Regions from separate parts of the Oxobacter pfennigii genome, predicted to be linked through region 4. Evidence: riboswitches for the same ligand, from Rfam matches in the RefSeq annotation. Region 4 holds a riboswitch; each other region holds the start of a gene.
What was found. Region 4 has a riboswitch for cobalamin ahead of OXPF_RS13850 (energy-coupling factor ABC transporter permease). Riboswitches for the same ligand answer to the same signal wherever they lie in the genome.

Region 1 (4,485 bases), on a different contig from region 4:
CCTGACTGACGGGGCGGCTGGATTTTATAGATTTCCCCATATCTCCTTTAAAAAAATTGGCAAGCCAGGATATATACTGTACATAAACAGGACGGTTTAAGCCCAGCTCTTCCCTCGTTTTTTCCAGCATCTCAAGAGAAGGTGCAATGCCATTTTCAGTAAGCATAATCTCTGCCGGGTCGCTGGGGGAAAGATAGGACAGGGTAAAGGATAATATTGTAATACCTATGAAAGTGAGCAAAAATAATACCGCTGATTTTACAGCAGATTGAATCATGATATACCACCCTCTTTTAAAACAACATTAAAATTCATCAAGTAATTTTATTTCCCAGGCGCAGTAAAGCGGTAAATATACGCTTCCTGGTACTCATACTGCATCCTGTCGGCAATACAGTTAAACCAGGGATCCTCCGGATCTATATGAATATATCCTTTAGGAGGCATTCTCCGCATTTCTACCGAAAATCCTTCATAAAAAAACGCCCCGGCAATATCGTTTAAAGAGTGAAGCTGCATTGGAATTGTTCCCTGCCTGTCTATTTGCTTTTTGTAATAGAGCAGGCTGGGGTTTTTGCTGTAATCGGTATATGTGCAATAATATACGCCTCCGGGCTTTAATGCCTGCTTCATTTTCCAGGCATGTTCTTTTAAGTCCTGTAATAGATAAATAACGGAAATGCTGAAGGCCAGATTAAAGGTATCGATAAACTTGTCCACATTGGCGGTTGCTTCATATGAAATGGGCAAATCCTTTTTCCTCTTGTTGGCCACCTCAATGGATTTTTTGGCTAAATCAACGCCAACCCCCTTTAAAAAAGGTTTTTGTTGATATAAAAACCTTAAAAAACCTCCTTGATTACAACCAAAATCCAGAACAGTACAATCCAGAATATTTTTCTCCTTTATCATGTCCAGCACCTTATGCCAGTGGGGTTGATGATTATCCTCCATGGACTGTTCTCCGGCTGTGTCGTCATTCCACCATACGTCGTACAATTGTTCATCAGACATTAAATCTCCTCCTCATACTACTGATATTTATGTATAGATTCATACTCTCTTTTGTCAATTTCATCCCGGTATTATTTTTAGCTAATCACCAGTCAAGCTCTCCATATGCCACAAGTTCGCTCCCCTTTGGAGCCGAAAGAGAAGCACAATGATACAATACCACTCCGTCAAATTCCGCTGAATAAGTATCAATAATTTGGCCGAATAAATCCGTTGTGTATCCAAGCTTGTCGCCTTTCCTGATTTTTTGCCCGGCTGTAACGGCAGGCAGCCAGCATCCAGTACTCTTTGCTTCCGTATAGCAAACATTTGTTAATTCCAGAGGTGCTTTGTCAGGGAATATAAGGCTGTCATCGGCAAGTATATCCAGTCTTTTCAATACCCGTTTTGCATCAAGAATGTATTTTTCGACATCATCTTTAAGGCAAAGGCCATTGCAGCCTCTTTCCACAAGGATAGCCGGTATGCCAAGCATGGCGGCACAGCCAAAAGTGCCTGAGGTTTCCATACAATTTACCATGTAAGGCAAATCCAGAACCTGGCTCATTTTTTTAGATGCCTGTACAACTTTTGAATTGCAACTGCCTGAAAAATAGGCATAAGGTATCAGAGATTCATATAAATCACCGCCGTGAAAATCCATGTAATAATCGGCAGCCTTAAAAAACTCATTGGTTATAACGTAAGCTATTTTTTCTGCGATGCTGCCCTTTTCATCACCTGGAAACATGCGGTTTATGTTTTTCCCATCCTCCGGCACAACAGCGGCACAGCGCTTTGAAAAAGCCTGAAGATTGACCGGGTGAACAAGGATTATTTGACCGGAAATATCTTTGGGATCAAGCCCTGCTCCCAGCCGTATAGCCGTGAGGATTCCGGGATATTCGCTTCCATGTACTCCGGATGTGATGAGCATGGTCTTGCCTTGTTTTTCTCCATTAATCAATGTGACCGGCATCACTGTTCCGGTATCCAAAACCTTGATAAAGCCCTGTGCTTTAGTCCCTCGTTCTGCTGTAATTCCGCCTAGGGAAAATATGGGTTTCATTCTGCATTCTCCTCCATATAATAAATTTTTTTGCCACAATTAAAAAACCTCTCAACCGTAAACAGTCAAGAGGTAATAACAACCCATGCAAATAACATATGCATAAATGCACCTCTCTATCGCTCGTAGAGTTAAAATGGTGAATAAAACAGGCAGGTCTTCTGGCTTAAGCATCATCACCCTTGCAGCCTTCCCGGTTTCCCAGTGGCATTTAGCAAGGACTCTTCTTTCACAGCGGCGGGACCGCGTGGGATTTCTACCCACTTCCCTTTTCACCGGTTTATAATTTTGTCCATCAAAATCATAACCGGCACCTGTTTTTTTATATTCAATTAAGTTTCATTTTATATTATGACCATATGAAACACAATGAATTTTTCACCTTTATTTGTAATAATTTGTGCTGTTTCCATAAACTCCTTACTTCATTTCTCCCTTGTAGAGGCTTTAAGCCATTGGGAAACCAGCAATTCCGCTAATTCATTGGCAATGTTGTTTCCCCAGTATATGCCTTCCTTTGTAAGCTTGAAGCTGTAACCTTCGGGAACAATTAATCCTTCGATTTTTAATTGCTGCGCAAAAGCTTCAATTATATCACTACTTTGTTCCCAAAAGCCTGCCGGTTCAACGTCAAAATTACCAAACTGTATTTTGCCTATAAGCCGGTAGATATAATTATACATAGAAACTGTTAAAGCTCCTTGAAGGGTGTCTGCCCTGCCGGATTCAACGGCGGCACCATACTCTGAAATATCGAAGGGATTCATCCATATAAAATCCCCTAGCCTGCCGCCGGCGGCGGCGCCTAAAGCCAGTGTATCCCCTCCGCCGTAACGGGTTGTTACATATTTATACGCATCCCTTTTAGGCCTTACCATTTTTGTAAGTTCCAAAAGCTCGAAGCCTTCTTTTGTAAGCCAATCATATATTTTCATGAAAAAATCATATTCTTTTTTATCTGAATCTATGGAATCACGTTCCCCATCCGAAAACTGCGTGCCAAGCGCCGACCCTTCACGCAGCATTAGGGAATAAAATGATAATCCTGCAATATCCAAAGAAGAGATGTGCTTTAAATCTTTCTCTAATTCCTGCTCTGTCTGGCCGGGATAATTGTAAATAAGGTCCATACTCACATTTTCAAAGCCTTCATGCCTTAACTTGCTGATTTTTGAAACTGCATCCTCACCGCTGCCTCTTCTTCCCAGCAACTTTCTTCCCCTGTCACAGAAGGTCTGCACCCCTATGCTTAAACGGTTAACTCCTTCTTTTAAAAACATGTCTGATTTATCCTCTGTCAATTCGGTGATACTGGTTTCAACTGTAATTTCCGCATCATGTTTTAATGGCAGATATTCCTTGATAGCATGCAAAATATCCCTTAAATTGCCTGTTTCAAGGGAGGTAGGAGTGCCGCCTCCGAAATATACCGCATCAAAGCTGCTGTTTTGTATGTATGGAAATACGCCGTAGCTTTTTATTTCATTGATTATTAACTGGTGATAATCGTAAGCCGGAGCGCACAAATATCTTCGCATGTTGCAAAAAGTGCATATCTTGCTGCAAAAGGGTATATGTATATAAACGGCTTTAGGACGCGTATCCGGTTCCATCTGCAAAAGGTATTCCTTCAGGAAAGATTTTTCATTACGAAGCCTTCTTAAGGGAGCCAAGGCATCGTGATGTCCTTTTAAACGTTTTGAATACCTCCCTTTTACTTCTGACTGAATGTTATTCATCATTGTCCCCATCCCTGCTCTCCTTAAAAATTATATTCCCTCTGCCCTTCTAAGAACTTCCATGAATACCTTTTGTGCAGTTTCCAAATCCCTGGAATCGGGATGTTTTGCCGCTTCCATGTGCCTGTTGATCCTCTCCGGTGTCATGTAGTGGGGATGATCGGGAGGATATTGCCTGACCCGTTCGGTAAGTGCCGGATCTATTTTCCCCTGGCAAATAAAATCTCCAAGATATTCATTGGAAGCATCCACAAGCTGCTTAAGCCTCTCTATGACTTTCCCGGCATGAGGTGAATCAGGATAAGCTCCTAAAGTCGCAAACAGGGCAACCTTCTTATCCTTAACTCCCTGTATATATTCCTTCATTGCTGCATCGGCATTTCCCTTATCAATCCAGCATCCCAAAATAACCAGATCACAATCTTCCAATGCCGGCTGCTCTGAAACAGAGTGGATGAAGGTTCCTTCAGGCATTACCTCCAGGATGGCTTCGGCAACTTTTTTTGTATTTCCTGTTTTGCTGGAATACACAATCATTGTTTTCATATATTTCCCTCCCAAATATGGTTTTCTCTATATTAATCTCTGCTTTTATACTCAGCAGGAATAAGTCAATCCAATCGGTACAAATACCGGCTTACCTGTTCTCTCATCCAGCTTTACGTCAGCTTCAACCTGATAGAC
Region 2 (4,485 bases), 250 kb from region 4:
TGCTTCTATACCTAAGGCACCCTGTCCAACTGCCGGTACAAAATCATTAGGATCAAAATAATTCATTATTATGGATTCTAAGTCAAGTCTCTTTAAGCCTGCGGCTGCCAGAATCATCCCATCAAGGTTATCCCTTTTTATTTTTTCAATGCGGGTTTGTACATTGCCCCTTATTGGAACAATCTCTATATCCGGCCTTAATTGCTTTATCTGGCTTGTTCGCCTGTTACTGCTGGTGCCCACCTTAGCACCCTTTGGCAGTAAATTAAAGTCCACTCCTGATAAAGATACGAAGACATCCCGTGCATCCTCCCTTTGAGGCACCGCAACAATTTCAAAGCCTTCCGGCAAATCATAGGGCACATCCTTCATGCTATGGACAGCCAGATCTCCGTTGCCTTCCATCATGGATATTTCAATATCCTTTATAAAAAGGCCCTTTCCGCCTATATCCTCCAAGGGCTTATCCAAAATCTTATCTCCTGTTGTCTCAATAAGTATCTTTTCATATTCCGCATTATATTTGCTCTTTAACATGCTACCTACCATATCGGCTTGTACCTGTGCCAGTTTACTGCGCCTTGTTGCAATTTTAAAATTCAAATTCGCCACCACCATAATACATTTTTAATAAAATAATCCCATTGCCCTTTTTATAAGCTTGATAAAAAAAATCCGTGTTTACAAAATTCATGATTTCTTCAAAATGCTCTCTTCCTTTTAGCTTTTGACGCAATGAGGAAGCAAATAAAACAAAAGCTTCATATTCCTCCATCTTACATTTCATTTTTTCAGCCAAAAAAACCGAGGTCTTTGGGCTTCCCTTCCTTGTATGGAGAGCAAAGTGAAGGTTTTCCGTTTTCCTTTGAGTCGGAATTGTAAGCATCCCTTCTCTGAAATCACGGCAGTTCAGATATATCTTACAAAGGCTCTCGCAATCCGCTTTTACTTTTTCATTCAATTCATAATCATCCGTTGCAATTGCGACTATATGCTTATCCAAAATAATTTCCTTTTTATATTCATCTTTAATCAAGATGAGCCTGTCATCATTTTCAACTTGAAAAAATTCAGGGCTGAATTCTTTTGACAATACGAAAACTCTGCATCCGTTGTTTAAAAATGCCTTTGCCTTAATAAGCCCTGCCCGCCCTGCGCCTACGATAAGAATATTCACCTTGTGAGATATGAGAGAAACCATCATGAATTCTAGCATTTTATCAGAAATATCTTTTCTATTATCTTGAGGCATTCTTCTCCCCTGCCTTCTAAATATTCTTCCTTCAGCACTTCTATAGCCCTGTTTACATATACATCTGCCGTACTTTTTATAAGAATGTCTGCAAGGTTCTCATTATCTTTTGTATGCCTTTTATTCCTAAAGGCAGTGCTTCTTTGTTTATAAATCTGTTCTCCGTTTTCCTTCATCCTTTTTATATAGGGTGAAAGCTTTTTTAAATTCTGCCATTTTTCAAATTCCTGTATGTGCTTCTCAATAAGATGTCTGAAATTTTCAAGGATTTTCCTTCTCTTTTCAAGACTCTCATCAAACAATGCGCTTATCATATCTATATCGTAAACTTCGTTACCGTTAATACCGTTGACATCCCAATCCACATCCCTAGGAACCGCCATATCAAATATCATGAGCTTTCTGTTTGGAAGCTCATTTGAATTTATTACTGTATGAGGAGCCGAAGTACAGGATATTATGCATTCCACATCTGGATAATATTCTTTTCTTTCTCTAAAAGGGATGACTTTTACTCTTCTATCCTTAATATCCACAACACTTGTATCTCTGACGGCTATGTATAAAACATCAAAGGGTTCTTCTAAAATATATTTACAGGCCAAACTTCCTACTTCGCCATAGCCTAAGACCATGAATCTTTTTAAGCTTCTTTTCCTTGCCTCGCGTATTACCATGGAAGCTGATGATACCGGAATTTTATCAAGCTCTGATTTATGGCGAAATTCCTTGCCGCAGGTTATTGCAGTATGAAAAAGCCTGTCAAGTTCCCCTTTTATGGTTTTATTTTTAAGTGCCAAATCATAGGCGTCCTTTACCTGGCCTAATATCTGCTCTTCTCCCAATATCCTTGAATGCACTCCGCAGGTTACTTCTATCAAATGACGCACTGCCTCATCTCCGCATTTGTAGATAGTGTACTTTATCAATTCCTTATCCCAGCCTAAACAGTTAAAAATGCATTCTATGATGCCGTCCCCAGTTCTCGTAGAATTAAAATACACTTCGGTCCTGTTGCAGGTACTTATTATGGCCGCCTCCCCGCACAGCTCGGCAGCTTTTTTCAATGCATCCTCCAGATGCTTCGGTATTATCGAAAGTTTTTCGCGTATACACACATCCTCATCATTAACTCCAATAAGCTGAATCATATCAATCATCTCCAACGTTCACCGCCATGCCAGCTTGATATGATTTCATTCACAGCTCCGCAATGTTCATTTCATCATATCAAGCTGGCAAAATGCGAGAATTTATAAACCATTACTATACTAAGCTTGTTATTCCTTCTGCCCGGTCTATGAGTATATCCACAAGAAGATCGTGGAAACCGATAGGCTCCGCCATGGATATTGTTAAGCCATCAAGCTCTTTTTTTAATTCATTCAAAATTTGAGGCACATCTTCTTTGATATGTATTCCGTTGTAAAGAAAATAAGGCAATACAGTTATGTCCTTAATTCCTTTTTCATAAAAGCCTCTTATTATAGTAGGTATATCAGGCTCGGATATTTCCATAAAACATCCTTCAACCTCCGTACCCATTTTTGCTCTTATTGCGCCCACAGTCTTAAAAAAAATATCGCAGGCCTCTTTTGATCTGCTTCCATGTCCTATTACCACTATTCCTTTCATATTACCTCTCCTTTTTTACTTTTTTATGATTTTATATGCACTCTTCTTCTTTTAGGATATTCTTAGTTGGGACATCCTTTAAAAGTGTCCCTGTCTTCATTCAAGCAGTCAGAGAAGTTTCCAAAACTTATGCAAAAAACAATCCCTGGCACTTTAATGTCAGGGATATATGTATAATTTTATGCAATTAAAAGCCCTCACTTCAAGCGAGGGCTTAGTAATAAAATCCATGTGCCAAAAAATAGCATAGGTGTTACCTTCCCTCCGAAGGACTTTTAATCTCAGGCAGGTCTCCTGGCTAACGGGTCTTTCTCCACCTTCCTTCCCAGCGATAACGCCAGTGGAATTAGGTTTCGTCGCCGTATACAGTAGCGGGGGCTGCAGCGGATTTTCACCGCTTTCCCTATTATACATGCATGTACCTGACAATTTTATTTATTTTTATGAGAACTCAATTCCATTCTATATATAATTATATTATTAAATGGTGTCTCTTACAAGTATAGATTGTATTTTTATAATTTCAGCTATAAAATTCCTGATTCTATGAGTTTCCCTGTCCATTCCTCATAAACTTGAGGTTTCTCAATTCTGACAACCTCCAAAAAATCACCCAGCACGCCCAGTTTGCTCAAGCCTTTTGATAAGTGCTTGGGAAAGCTCTTTTCTCTGGTGAATGAGTATTTAGGGTCTATAACCATCAGGGACTTATCTTTTTGTACGTAAATATCCTTGCATCTTATATCAAGCTTTTTAAAATTCAATTTCTTAAACTCTTCAATTAGATTTATCAGGTTCTTAGCTACCTTTTTATCAAGGCCGTTCCTTTTTATGTAGTCCTTCAAGCATTCTCCGCCTACATAATCTCTTATGATGTAATTTCCCATGGAACCATAGACTTTAGGAAAATATTTACTGCCTCTGACGGCCTCCAATATGGAATATTCGCTTTCGCAATTTTTTATCTTCTTAAAAATTTTAATTATCTTGCCGTCTGGAAGCAAATACACGATTCCGTTATGGCCTTCACCTAAGAACTTACATTCCCTTAAATCTATGTTAAATTTCTCCGCTAAATTTTTATATCCAGATTTCTTATCCATACAACCCTCACAATAATACAATCAAAGACTCATGTATTATACTATTCTTCTAGATTGCAGTTGTTGCATGTTACAAATACATTAAGTTATTAATCTGTTAAGAATATGAATATAATTTTACATTTTTTATAAAAGCCTGCACGATAATGTGCAGACTTTCTATAGTTATTCTAATAAAAACTATTAAGTATTATACTTATTGAAGTTTTGCGCTGCAGCTGGAACAATACCTTATTTCATCAGATTTTACTCTGGTGTCAAATATAAAACCACATACCGGGCATTTATACAGGCGTTCAAAATAAATTCCTATGCCAATTATAATTGCTGTCAATACAAATCCAAATATGGTTCTCCATATTACACTTGGAATAATTGATAATAACATTATAATAAACCCTATATTTTTATACATTCTTGCCTTTTTAAACTGTAAGATAACCTTTTCATCCTTCATCTATATACTCCCATAATTTTTACTTTCTGACACCCCTT
Region 3 (4,485 bases), on a different contig from region 4:
TGGCGCTGTTCTTCGATCCCCCAAAAAGTAAAAGACCTTTAATCACAAGAAGCTATGAACAGGAAGTATTCAGGATTGAAGAATCCAAATTCATTCACAGCAGCTTATCAAGTGATATTCATGATAAGAAATTCGAGCCCATGGTGGTAACCATACTGCCAAATTTGCATGAAGAGGAAGTGATTCCTTACAGCCATGACAGTGAGGAATTTATATATGTGCTGGAAGGGGTTTTAACTTTATTTTTAGAAGACAATACCTATGAATTGTATCCGGGAGACAGCGCCCATTATTCTTCTTCAACTCCTCATAATTGGGCTAATTTTACCAACAGGCTTGTTAAAATCATCTCTGTAACTTCTCCCAGTTTTTTTAACGGGAAATAAAGAGAACTGTTAACTATATATAATCCTTGAAAGGAGGGTATACAAGTGAAATTTAGCGAAAAGATAGACAGGCTGGCTCAGCTGATGGTAAAGAATAATGCCGATGTATTGATTATAGGGACCTCTTCGGACATGGAATACATTACAGGCAAAAGCTCTTTTATATGCGAGAGATTCAAGGCCTTGTTCATATTATCCGACGGGAGATTTTTCTACATTTCCCCTGAGCTTTATTATGAAGAGACCAGGGAGGTTTTCGGAGGTCAAACCGACATATTTGTATGGAGTGATTCGGAAGGCTTTTTGCCTTGCTTAGAAAAGGCAAATATAAAATACGGGCTTAAGGGAAAAACCATAGGGGTAAATGATGCCATAAGGGCTGTTGATATGCTGGATATGAAGACCGTATTGGATATGAATTTCATAAATGGTGTCAGTATATTGGAAGAGTTAAGAGTTGTAAAGACACAACAGGAGAGGGATTATCTAAGGAAGGCTTCTTTAATTGCCGATGAAGTAGCAGCGGAAATAGTAAAATATATTAGGCCGGGTATTACGGAAAAAGATATAGGTGATAAAATAATAGAGCTATTTTTTGAAAAGGGAGCTGAAGGCTTATCCTTTGAGCCTATAGTGGCGTCAGGACCTAACAGCTCAAAGCCCCATTATGTTGGTAACAGCAGGGTTATCGAGGACACTGATATAATAGTTTTGGACTTTGGATGCAAGTACAAGGGATATTGCTCGGATATGTCCAGAACTGTATTTGTCGGTGAACCAACAAAGGAGCAAAAGAAAATATACAGCATAGTACTTGAAGCCAATAAAAGTGCTGAAAGCTATGTAAAAGCAGGAGTAACAGCTCGCGATACAGATTTGGCGGCAAGGAAGGTTATAAGAGATGCAGGTTATGGTGAATGCTTTTTAAACAGGACAGGCCATGGAATAGGTACTGCCGTTCATGAAGCTCCGTATATAAGAGAAGATAATAGGCAGATTTTAAAAGACGGAATGTCCTTTAGCATCGAACCAGGTATATACATCCCGGGAAGGTTTGGAATGAGAATTGAGGATATAGTCTTAATCCATAACGGCAGCGGGGAAATACTTAACAAGTTCACAAAGGAAATGATAATTATAAAATAACAATGAGTTTACATAAATAAGCATCAATCTACCTAATTACTTGCAATTTGCTAAAATATTTATGTTAAGAGAAATAGATAGGCCGTGTGTTATTCATAATTTATCCTTGATTTTTTAAAAAAGTTTTAATATAATCTAGATAAATGAATATTTCCAATAAGTGCTTCATTAAAATGAGGATAATAGGGAATCAGGTGAAATTCCTGTACGGTCCCGCCACTGTAAGCGAGGAGCGGCTTATCAATAAACCACTGTTTTTTATAATAGGAAAATGGGAAGGAGATAAGCTGCAATGATACGCAAGTCAGGAAACCTGCTTGTTGGTGAATTTGTACACTCTCCAGGAAAGGGTGGTACTTAGAGAATGATGGCAAAGTTCTCAGTCTAAAAGGCTGAGGACTTTTTTATTTTATTTAAAAACTTTAAGGAGTGGTTGTATGTTTCAGGTCGGTGTGGATATGGGGGGAACATTTACAGATTTTATTGCACAAAGTCCGGAGGGCATAAAAACGGTAAAAATCCCCTCAGACAAGGGAAATCCCATTATAACGGTTATGGAAGGGCTTAAGATATTAGCTCATGATTTTAACTTATCATCAAGGGAGTTTCTTTCCTGTATCAAATCCCTTGTTCATGGAAACACCGTTGCAGTTAATGCCCTTATTCAAAGGAAAGGGGTAAAGACCGCCCTTATCACAACGGATGGATTTAACGATGCCTTAGAGATGAGGCGTTCAAAATTGGACAATCAATGGAATTTCTTTGCATCACCTCCGGAGGTTTTGGTACCCCGGCATCTCCGCTTTAACCTTAAAGGGAGAGTTGATTACAGCGGAAGGGAAATAACTGCTCTGGATTTGGACAATTTAAAGCAAATCAAGGATGAGCTTAAGTTATTAAAAGTAGAATCGGTTGCCGTATGCCTTTTATTCTCTTTTTTAAACCCGGCTCATGAAAAATGTGTGAAGGCATATTTAGAAGACATGCTCCCCGGTGTGTATATATCCTTATCCAGTGAAGTTGCGCCCAAATTAGGTGAGTATGAGAGAACTTCCACTGCTGTTTTGGATGCTTATCTTACACCAAAGATATCCCATTATCTTAAGGAATTATCATCTTCCCTTAAAGAATGGGGACTAAATTGCGGCGTGAAGCTGGTTCAGAATAGCGGAGGAGTCACAAGCATATCTCTTGATAACCATTTTGGAGTCAAAGGCCTTTTTTCGGGCCCTGCGGCAGGATCAAGCGGAGCAAGAGCCCTTTCAATGGAACTTAATCAACCGGATATGGTGCTTATTGATATGGGGGGTACAAGCTTTGACGTCAGCCTTATAAAGGGCCATTCAATAAAAATTTTGTCTGAAACTTCAGTCGAGGGTTATCCTTTAAGCCTGCCTGCAGTGGATATAAATTCCCAGGGTATAGGAGGCGGAAGCATTGCTAAGGTGGATGAAAGCTTAAGACTCAATGTTGGGCCGGAATCAGCAGAAAGTTTTCCAGGGCCTGCCTGCTTTGATAAAGGAGGAGAAGCCCCCACCATCACAGATGCCGCATTGCTCCTTGGATTTATAGAAGAAAAAAGCTTTGGAAAAGGAGCAATAAAAATAAGAAAAGATTTATCATTAAAAACCATAAAAGAAAAAATAGCCGATCCTCTCAACATAAGCCCCCATGATGCTGCCCTTGCAATTTATGAGGTTGCTTCGGCAAAAATGGCGGATGCAGTAAGTTTAATGACTCTGCAAAAAGGATTTAACCCCATGGATTTTGCACTTTTGGCGGCAGGCGGGGCATCGCCTATATTTGCAGCTAAGATAGCACGGGAGCTTGGCGTGAGAAAAATCATCATACCTGCCTTTGGAGAAGTGTTTTGTGCCCAGGGAATGTTAAAGTCAAAAATAAAAACTGATATAGCCCAGAGCTTTATTAAGAGCATGAGTGAAATCAGCATGGGTGAAATAAACCAGGTGATGAGTAAACTTAAAAAAAGTGCCGACATCAATCTCAGTCAGCAAGGGGTGGCTTTTGAAAAAAGAGAATTTAGATTTTATTTTGGGGTGCGGTATTCAAATCAGCATCATCAGCTATCCCTCCCCTTTGAAGGTGAAAGCCTCGATAAAAACAGCATAAGGGAATTAAGAATAAAGTTTAATAATCTTCATGAAAAATATTACGGATATAAAGAGCCGGAAGATGAATGCGTCATTCTGGATGTGCGTATTGAAGCAGGCGAAAAGGAAGATGATATACCTTTCCATACAAATAATTTTAGTATGGAAAGCGGTGCCAAATATGATGAATACCGCAAAGTGTGCTGGGATAAGGATTTAAAAATTAAAGATTTGCCTGTTTATAAATTCATGAATATAAAAGCCCAAGTTATTGTTTCAGGCCCTGCTCTCATTGAAAAGGATTATACCACAATATTTGTAAGCCCTGATTATAAAGCTTATAAGGATGAAGGCGGCAATATAATCATGGATGTGAAGGAGGTGAAATAATTGGATGTTGGTAAAATCATTCTTCAGTCTGTTATAGCAAACAGATTGTACACCATATCAGAAGAGATGGGAGCAGCATTGGAAAAGTCCTCCCGCTCTCCCATATTTGCAGAAGCCTGCGATTTTGCCTGCGGTGTCACAAATAACAGAGGAGAACTCATCTCACAGCTAAACGGAATACCTATTTTAGCCGCTGCCGGTTCCTTTAGTGTACAGGCTGTTCTTGAAAAATATAAGGAAGGCATAGAGGAAGGGGATGTATTTATCATAAACGACCCTTATATGGGAGGCAATCACCTGCCGGATATAGGTATAGTCACCCCTGTGTTTTATGAAAAAGAGCTTATATTTTTCACAGTCAGCCGTGCACATCACGGTGATATAGGAGGAGCAGTTGCAGGCAGCTATAACACAGGCGCCACGGAAATTTTTCAGGAGGGAATAAGAATTCC
Region 4 (4,485 bases):
GACCCGGTCGCAATAAAGGGGCACTATATCTATATCATGAGTGGAAATTATGATCGTTAGCCCAAGCTCGTCCTGAGTTTCCTGCAATAGCTTCATCAGCTCGCTCACCCCCATAGGATCAAGGCCTGCTGTTGGTTCGTCAAGGACAAGTACCTGAGGCTCCATAACCAATATACCTGCTATTGCCACACGTTTCTTTTGGCCGAAGCTTAAGTTGTGGGTAGGCTTATCCTTTAAGTGGTAAATTCCCGTCCTTTTCATTGCTGTATCTACCCTTTTACGCACTTCTTCCTCCGGAAGCTTCATATTCATTGCCCCAAAGGAAACATCCTGATAAACGCTGGCTGAAAATAATTGGCTGTCCGGGTCCTGAAATACAATTCCAATGGCCTGGCGCAGCTTATTTAGACCTTCTCGTGAATAATCAACGGGTTTCCTGTCAAAATTTATTCTCCCGGAAGTCGGCCTCAAAATTCCGTTTAAATTAAGAAAAAGCGTGGACTTTCCTGCGCCGTTTCCGCCAAGTATTGCAGTCGTCTGACCTTTTTTAATCTCCATATTCACACCTTTTAATGCATGAGTTCCATCGGGGTAAGAATAATGAAGATCAATTACATCCAGTATATTTTCGCTCATTTAATATAAACCCCCTGAATACTGTCTTAAGTACAAAGCAATTAAAATAAAAATTACATTTATCAATACGACACCGGCATATTTTATATTACTTTTTTCAAATTCTTCCTCTAAAACATTAAGCTCTCCGTCATATCCCCTGGCTTCTAGGGCAGTATATAAGTCATTTGAACGTTTATATGACCTTATAAAAAGAGTGGATGCAAGGGCGCCAAGAGAACGGTATCCCCTTTTTATACTTGAATACCCCAGCCTTGAGCTCTGGGCGGTATACATGGTATCTGCCGTATCTAAAAGTATAAAAATAAATCTGTATATAAGGCTCATCATTTCCACCATGAGCTTGGGCACCCTTAGCTTTCTTAAAACCGAAAGCAAATCTATCATAGGTGTCGTCAGAGACAAAAAATACAAGCAGGATACCGAGGCCATAACCTTGAAAAAAAGCAGTGCCGCATCATTTAATCCTTCTTTTGATACGCCAATCCAGAAATCAGACATTTTAAGTGAAACTAAAAAAATTTCAGGATTATTTGATACATTAATGGCTATGGTCAGCAAGCTGATAATCAAAAAAGACATAGGTAAAAGTAACATCTTTACAAAAAGCAGGAAGGGAGTGCCGCCCTTGCAGACGGCAACCCACCCCATTATGGAAAGTATTATGATGGATATCAATATAGAATTTGCCCAAAGACACACTCCGAGGGTAAGCATGGCGAAGACAAATTTCAGCATAGGATCTGTTTTTTTTAACTTTGAAGCATAGGCATATCTATCAATGTTTACCATGAACGTGCTCCGTCCGGCCTTTTTTACGCCCTGCAAAATAACCGATACCGTAGCCTATAATGCCGGCACCTAAAGCTGCCTGGGATGAGAATAAAAGACTTTCAATTTCACCGCTGGGTGGCTCGTATATAGGTGAAAACCATGGCTCATATTCTGTATTTATTTCAGTTATTGCTTCTTCGGCCTCACCGTCGGCACCTCCGAACTCTGCATCCTTTGCAATTATAAGGGGAACAACGGTAATGACGACAACCAGCAATAATAATAAGAGGTTTGTAGTAAAAAGACTGCCTTTACTTGTTTTATTAACTGCCTGACTTTGCATATATTAAGCCTCCTTCACCAATAAATTTAAATCTTGTAATTCGTCTTTGGCATATGCTGATATGGCATTGAATATTATAACTGTCAATATACCTTCGCTTATGGCAAGAGGTATTTGTGTTACGGCAAATATACCCATGAATTTAGCAAGAGATGCAGCAAATCCTCCGACTTCTGCCGGGAAAGCAAGAGCTAACTGTACGGAAGTAGTCATATATGTAACCAAATCGCCTAATGCTGCAGCCAAAAAAACTGCAAGCCACTGGGGGCCTTTTCCCTTCATTACCAGTTTATATACACCGAAGGATACCAGCGGTCCTACTACTGCCATTGAGAAAGTATTGGCGCCAAGGGTCGTCAACCCGCCGTGAGCCAGTAATATTGCCTGAAATAAAAGTACGATAAGTCCTAATACCGACATGGTTGTAGGTCCGAAAAGTATGGCGCCCAATCCTACTCCTGTGGGATGAGAACAGCTTCCTGTTACTGAAGGCAGCTTCAGCGCCGATAATACGAAAGCAAAAGCACCTGCCATGGCAAGAAGTATCTTAACACGCGGGTTTTCTTTAACCGTCTTATTTATTTTAAATAAACCTAAGACTACAAATGGTATTGTGAATGCTCCCCAGGCTATAGCCCATCCTGGCTGTAAAAACCCTTCCATTATATGCATGGCTGAAGCTTTAAAGGGTATAAAGAAAATCATCAGCATTATTCCTAAACAAACCTGCAAACGCTTTGACATAAAATCCACTCCTTAAATTTTAATACTGTCATGTAAAATTGCCAAAACTAAAGCCTCCCGACTTTAGGTCAAGAGGCTATATGAATCCACATAAATAAATTGTCTTCATCAGCTGCACCTCCCTATCCTTCGTAGAGTGTAATGGTGTTTTTAAATACAGGCAGGTCTTCTGACTTAGCATCATCACCATGACACGCCTTCCCGGATAACCAGTGGCTTAGAAGTGTAATGGCTCCACATTTACAGCGGCGGGACCGTACAGGACTTTCACCTGCTTCCCTTTTATAATCTAAATAGATTAAACCTGTATTTCGCAATTCAATTGTCTTCTATATTATATCAAGATATTGGAACTATCTCAATAGCTTTTAAATAATTATTTAATTGACTGCCGAATGCAGGAAGCTTTGAAGGCCTGTTTTCAAAGCTGAATTTTTCCCCTTAAACCCCCGGCTGCTTCCCATTTTAGCATGGGTAAAAATTGTGGTCAAGGTATGGTTCACCTTGTCATGCCTATTTTTCTGCTGAAAGCATCAGCCTATTTGATGCAGGTTATAAAGGGGTAGTCACAAACGACCACCCCTCGGATTACATCAGCCCGCAATGCGGGCTGATGAATATTTTTTAATTCTTCGACATAGAGGCAACAGTATCGTCAATGCGGTACATAATACTTTTTTGCCTGATCTTTTGATTTTCAAGTTAACACCTCCATATTAATAAAAAATAAAAATGGCGCAATTACCCTCTTACCACAAAGAAGCGGCAGAAAGGTAATTAACGCCAATAATAAAATCTGCTTTAAAGAAAACTCCTAAATTTATTTTATTGCCATAGTTGGTACTGCATTAAGGTTCATTAAAAGTTTTGGTCCCAATATTATATTTAAGTTTCACTAATCATACTATCTATGTGCCAACCGGACGGTTACAGGCTGCACATATCCATCTTATCCATCTTACTGTACAGATAACACCTGTTTTGCGGCATTTTCTATGGTTCCGCTCACTACGGCACTGCCTCCCAGTATTATAACGGAGTTTGTGTTATCCTTGTTTATAAATTGAAGCTGGGTGTTTATGGAGGTGTCGTCCACCAGCAGTATGGAACCGTTTATGGCTGCCGCCAAGGCGCAGCCTGACAATGCGTCGGGATAATCCTCTCCTGTAGCCAGCAACACATATTCATTGTAGTTGAAGAATTCGTTAACCCTAAGAGAAGTCTGATACCTGTCCATTCCAAACAGCCTTGTTATTTTTGACGACGGGTTCAAACTGCTTATCTCGCTTTCAATGCTTTTAGCCAGTACGCCTTCTCCCCCTATAACATATACATCTGAAGGCTTAATATTGCTTATATAGCTCTTTATGTTGGAAGGCAAGGTATCCTTATCGCTTAAAAGCACGGGATAACCCTTTATGCTGGCGGCGGCTCCGGCGCTCAAAGCATCGGCAAAACTCATGCCGTTTACAATAACTACGGGAGTGCCTGCTGCAACATTCAGTTCGCCGGCTATGGCTCCGCTGGTCTCAAATCTGTCCTGGCCCCATATTCTCTTTATATTGCTATATCCAAGCTCTTTTAGGCTGTTCTCTATGCTTATATCAACAGCGCCTTCTCCGCCCAGTATGTAAATATTTCCGGACTTATCAAGATTGCTGTTTACATAGTTTATAGCCTTCTGGCTTTCAGCTGCATTATTTCCTGTCAATAATATGGGAGCGTTAAGTTTTTTTGCAAGTACGCTTCCGCTTAATGAATCGGGGAAATTAAGGCCGGAGGATATTACCACATTTTGAAATTTCCCGCCGTCAACGTATGAAGCCAGCTTTTCGGCTATTTTCAAGGAAGTTTCAAACCTATCCTGGCCATATAGCCTTTGTGTGCTTTCTTCACCTGTAACGATGAAAATGTCCTGGTCGATTCCCGGGCCGTCTGCATAATAATTGGTGGTTTGACTTATGGATTCAGCCTTCATGTCATCAGCT

Region 1: linked by a shared signal. The riboswitch ahead of OXPF_RS10100 (M14 family metallopeptidase) and the one ahead of OXPF_RS13850 (energy-coupling factor ABC transporter permease) in region 4 are both predicted to bind cobalamin.
Region 2: linked by a shared signal. The riboswitch ahead of OXPF_RS15065 (sirohydrochlorin chelatase) and the one ahead of OXPF_RS13850 (energy-coupling factor ABC transporter permease) in region 4 are both predicted to bind cobalamin.
Region 3: linked by a shared signal. The riboswitch ahead of OXPF_RS16615 (hydantoinase/oxoprolinase family protein) and the one ahead of OXPF_RS13850 (energy-coupling factor ABC transporter permease) in region 4 are both predicted to bind cobalamin.

What each region holds. Positions count from the first base shown of each region.
Region 1 covers NZ_LKET01000031.1:48,051-52,535, forward strand. Annotated here, with positions in the region: gene OXPF_RS10090 (ABC transporter permease) at 1-277, opposite strand, end outside; gene OXPF_RS10095 (class I SAM-dependent methyltransferase) at 325-1,014, opposite strand; gene OXPF_RS10100 (M14 family metallopeptidase) at 1,100-2,062, opposite strand; cobalamin riboswitch at 2,197-2,395, opposite strand; gene OXPF_RS10105 (coproporphyrinogen-III oxidase family protein) at 2,488-3,804, opposite strand; gene OXPF_RS10110 (flavodoxin family protein) at 3,832-4,347, opposite strand; gene OXPF_RS10115 (ABC transporter ATP-binding protein) at 4,399-4,485, opposite strand, start outside.
Region 2 covers NZ_LKET01000039.1:372,133-376,617, reverse strand. Annotated here, with positions in the region: gene hemC (hydroxymethylbilane synthase) at 1-603, opposite strand, end outside; gene OXPF_RS15075 (NAD(P)-dependent oxidoreductase) at 593-1,252, opposite strand; gene hemA (glutamyl-tRNA reductase) at 1,210-2,403, opposite strand; gene OXPF_RS15065 (sirohydrochlorin chelatase) at 2,519-2,887, opposite strand; cobalamin riboswitch at 3,155-3,328, opposite strand; gene OXPF_RS15055 (hypothetical protein) at 3,415-3,990, opposite strand; gene OXPF_RS15050 (hypothetical protein) at 4,187-4,447, opposite strand; gene OXPF_RS15045 (MalY/PatB family protein) at 4,467-4,485, opposite strand, start outside.
Region 3 covers NZ_LKET01000043.1:67,478-71,962, forward strand. Annotated here, with positions in the region: gene OXPF_RS16605 (helix-turn-helix domain-containing protein) at 1-386, shown strand, start outside; gene OXPF_RS16610 (M24 family metallopeptidase) at 432-1,532, shown strand; cobalamin riboswitch at 1,674-1,867, shown strand; gene OXPF_RS16615 (hydantoinase/oxoprolinase family protein) at 1,970-4,033, shown strand; gene OXPF_RS16620 (hydantoinase B/oxoprolinase family protein) at 4,034-4,485, shown strand, end outside.
Region 4 covers NZ_LKET01000039.1:118,720-123,204, reverse strand. Annotated here, with positions in the region: gene OXPF_RS13865 (ATP-binding cassette domain-containing protein) at 1-636, opposite strand, end outside; gene cbiQ (cobalt ECF transporter T component CbiQ) at 637-1,428, opposite strand; gene OXPF_RS13855 (energy-coupling factor ABC transporter substrate-binding protein) at 1,415-1,753, opposite strand; gene OXPF_RS13850 (energy-coupling factor ABC transporter permease) at 1,757-2,497, opposite strand; cobalamin riboswitch at 2,640-2,820, opposite strand; gene OXPF_RS13845 (cell wall-binding repeat-containing protein) at 3,456-4,485, opposite strand, start outside.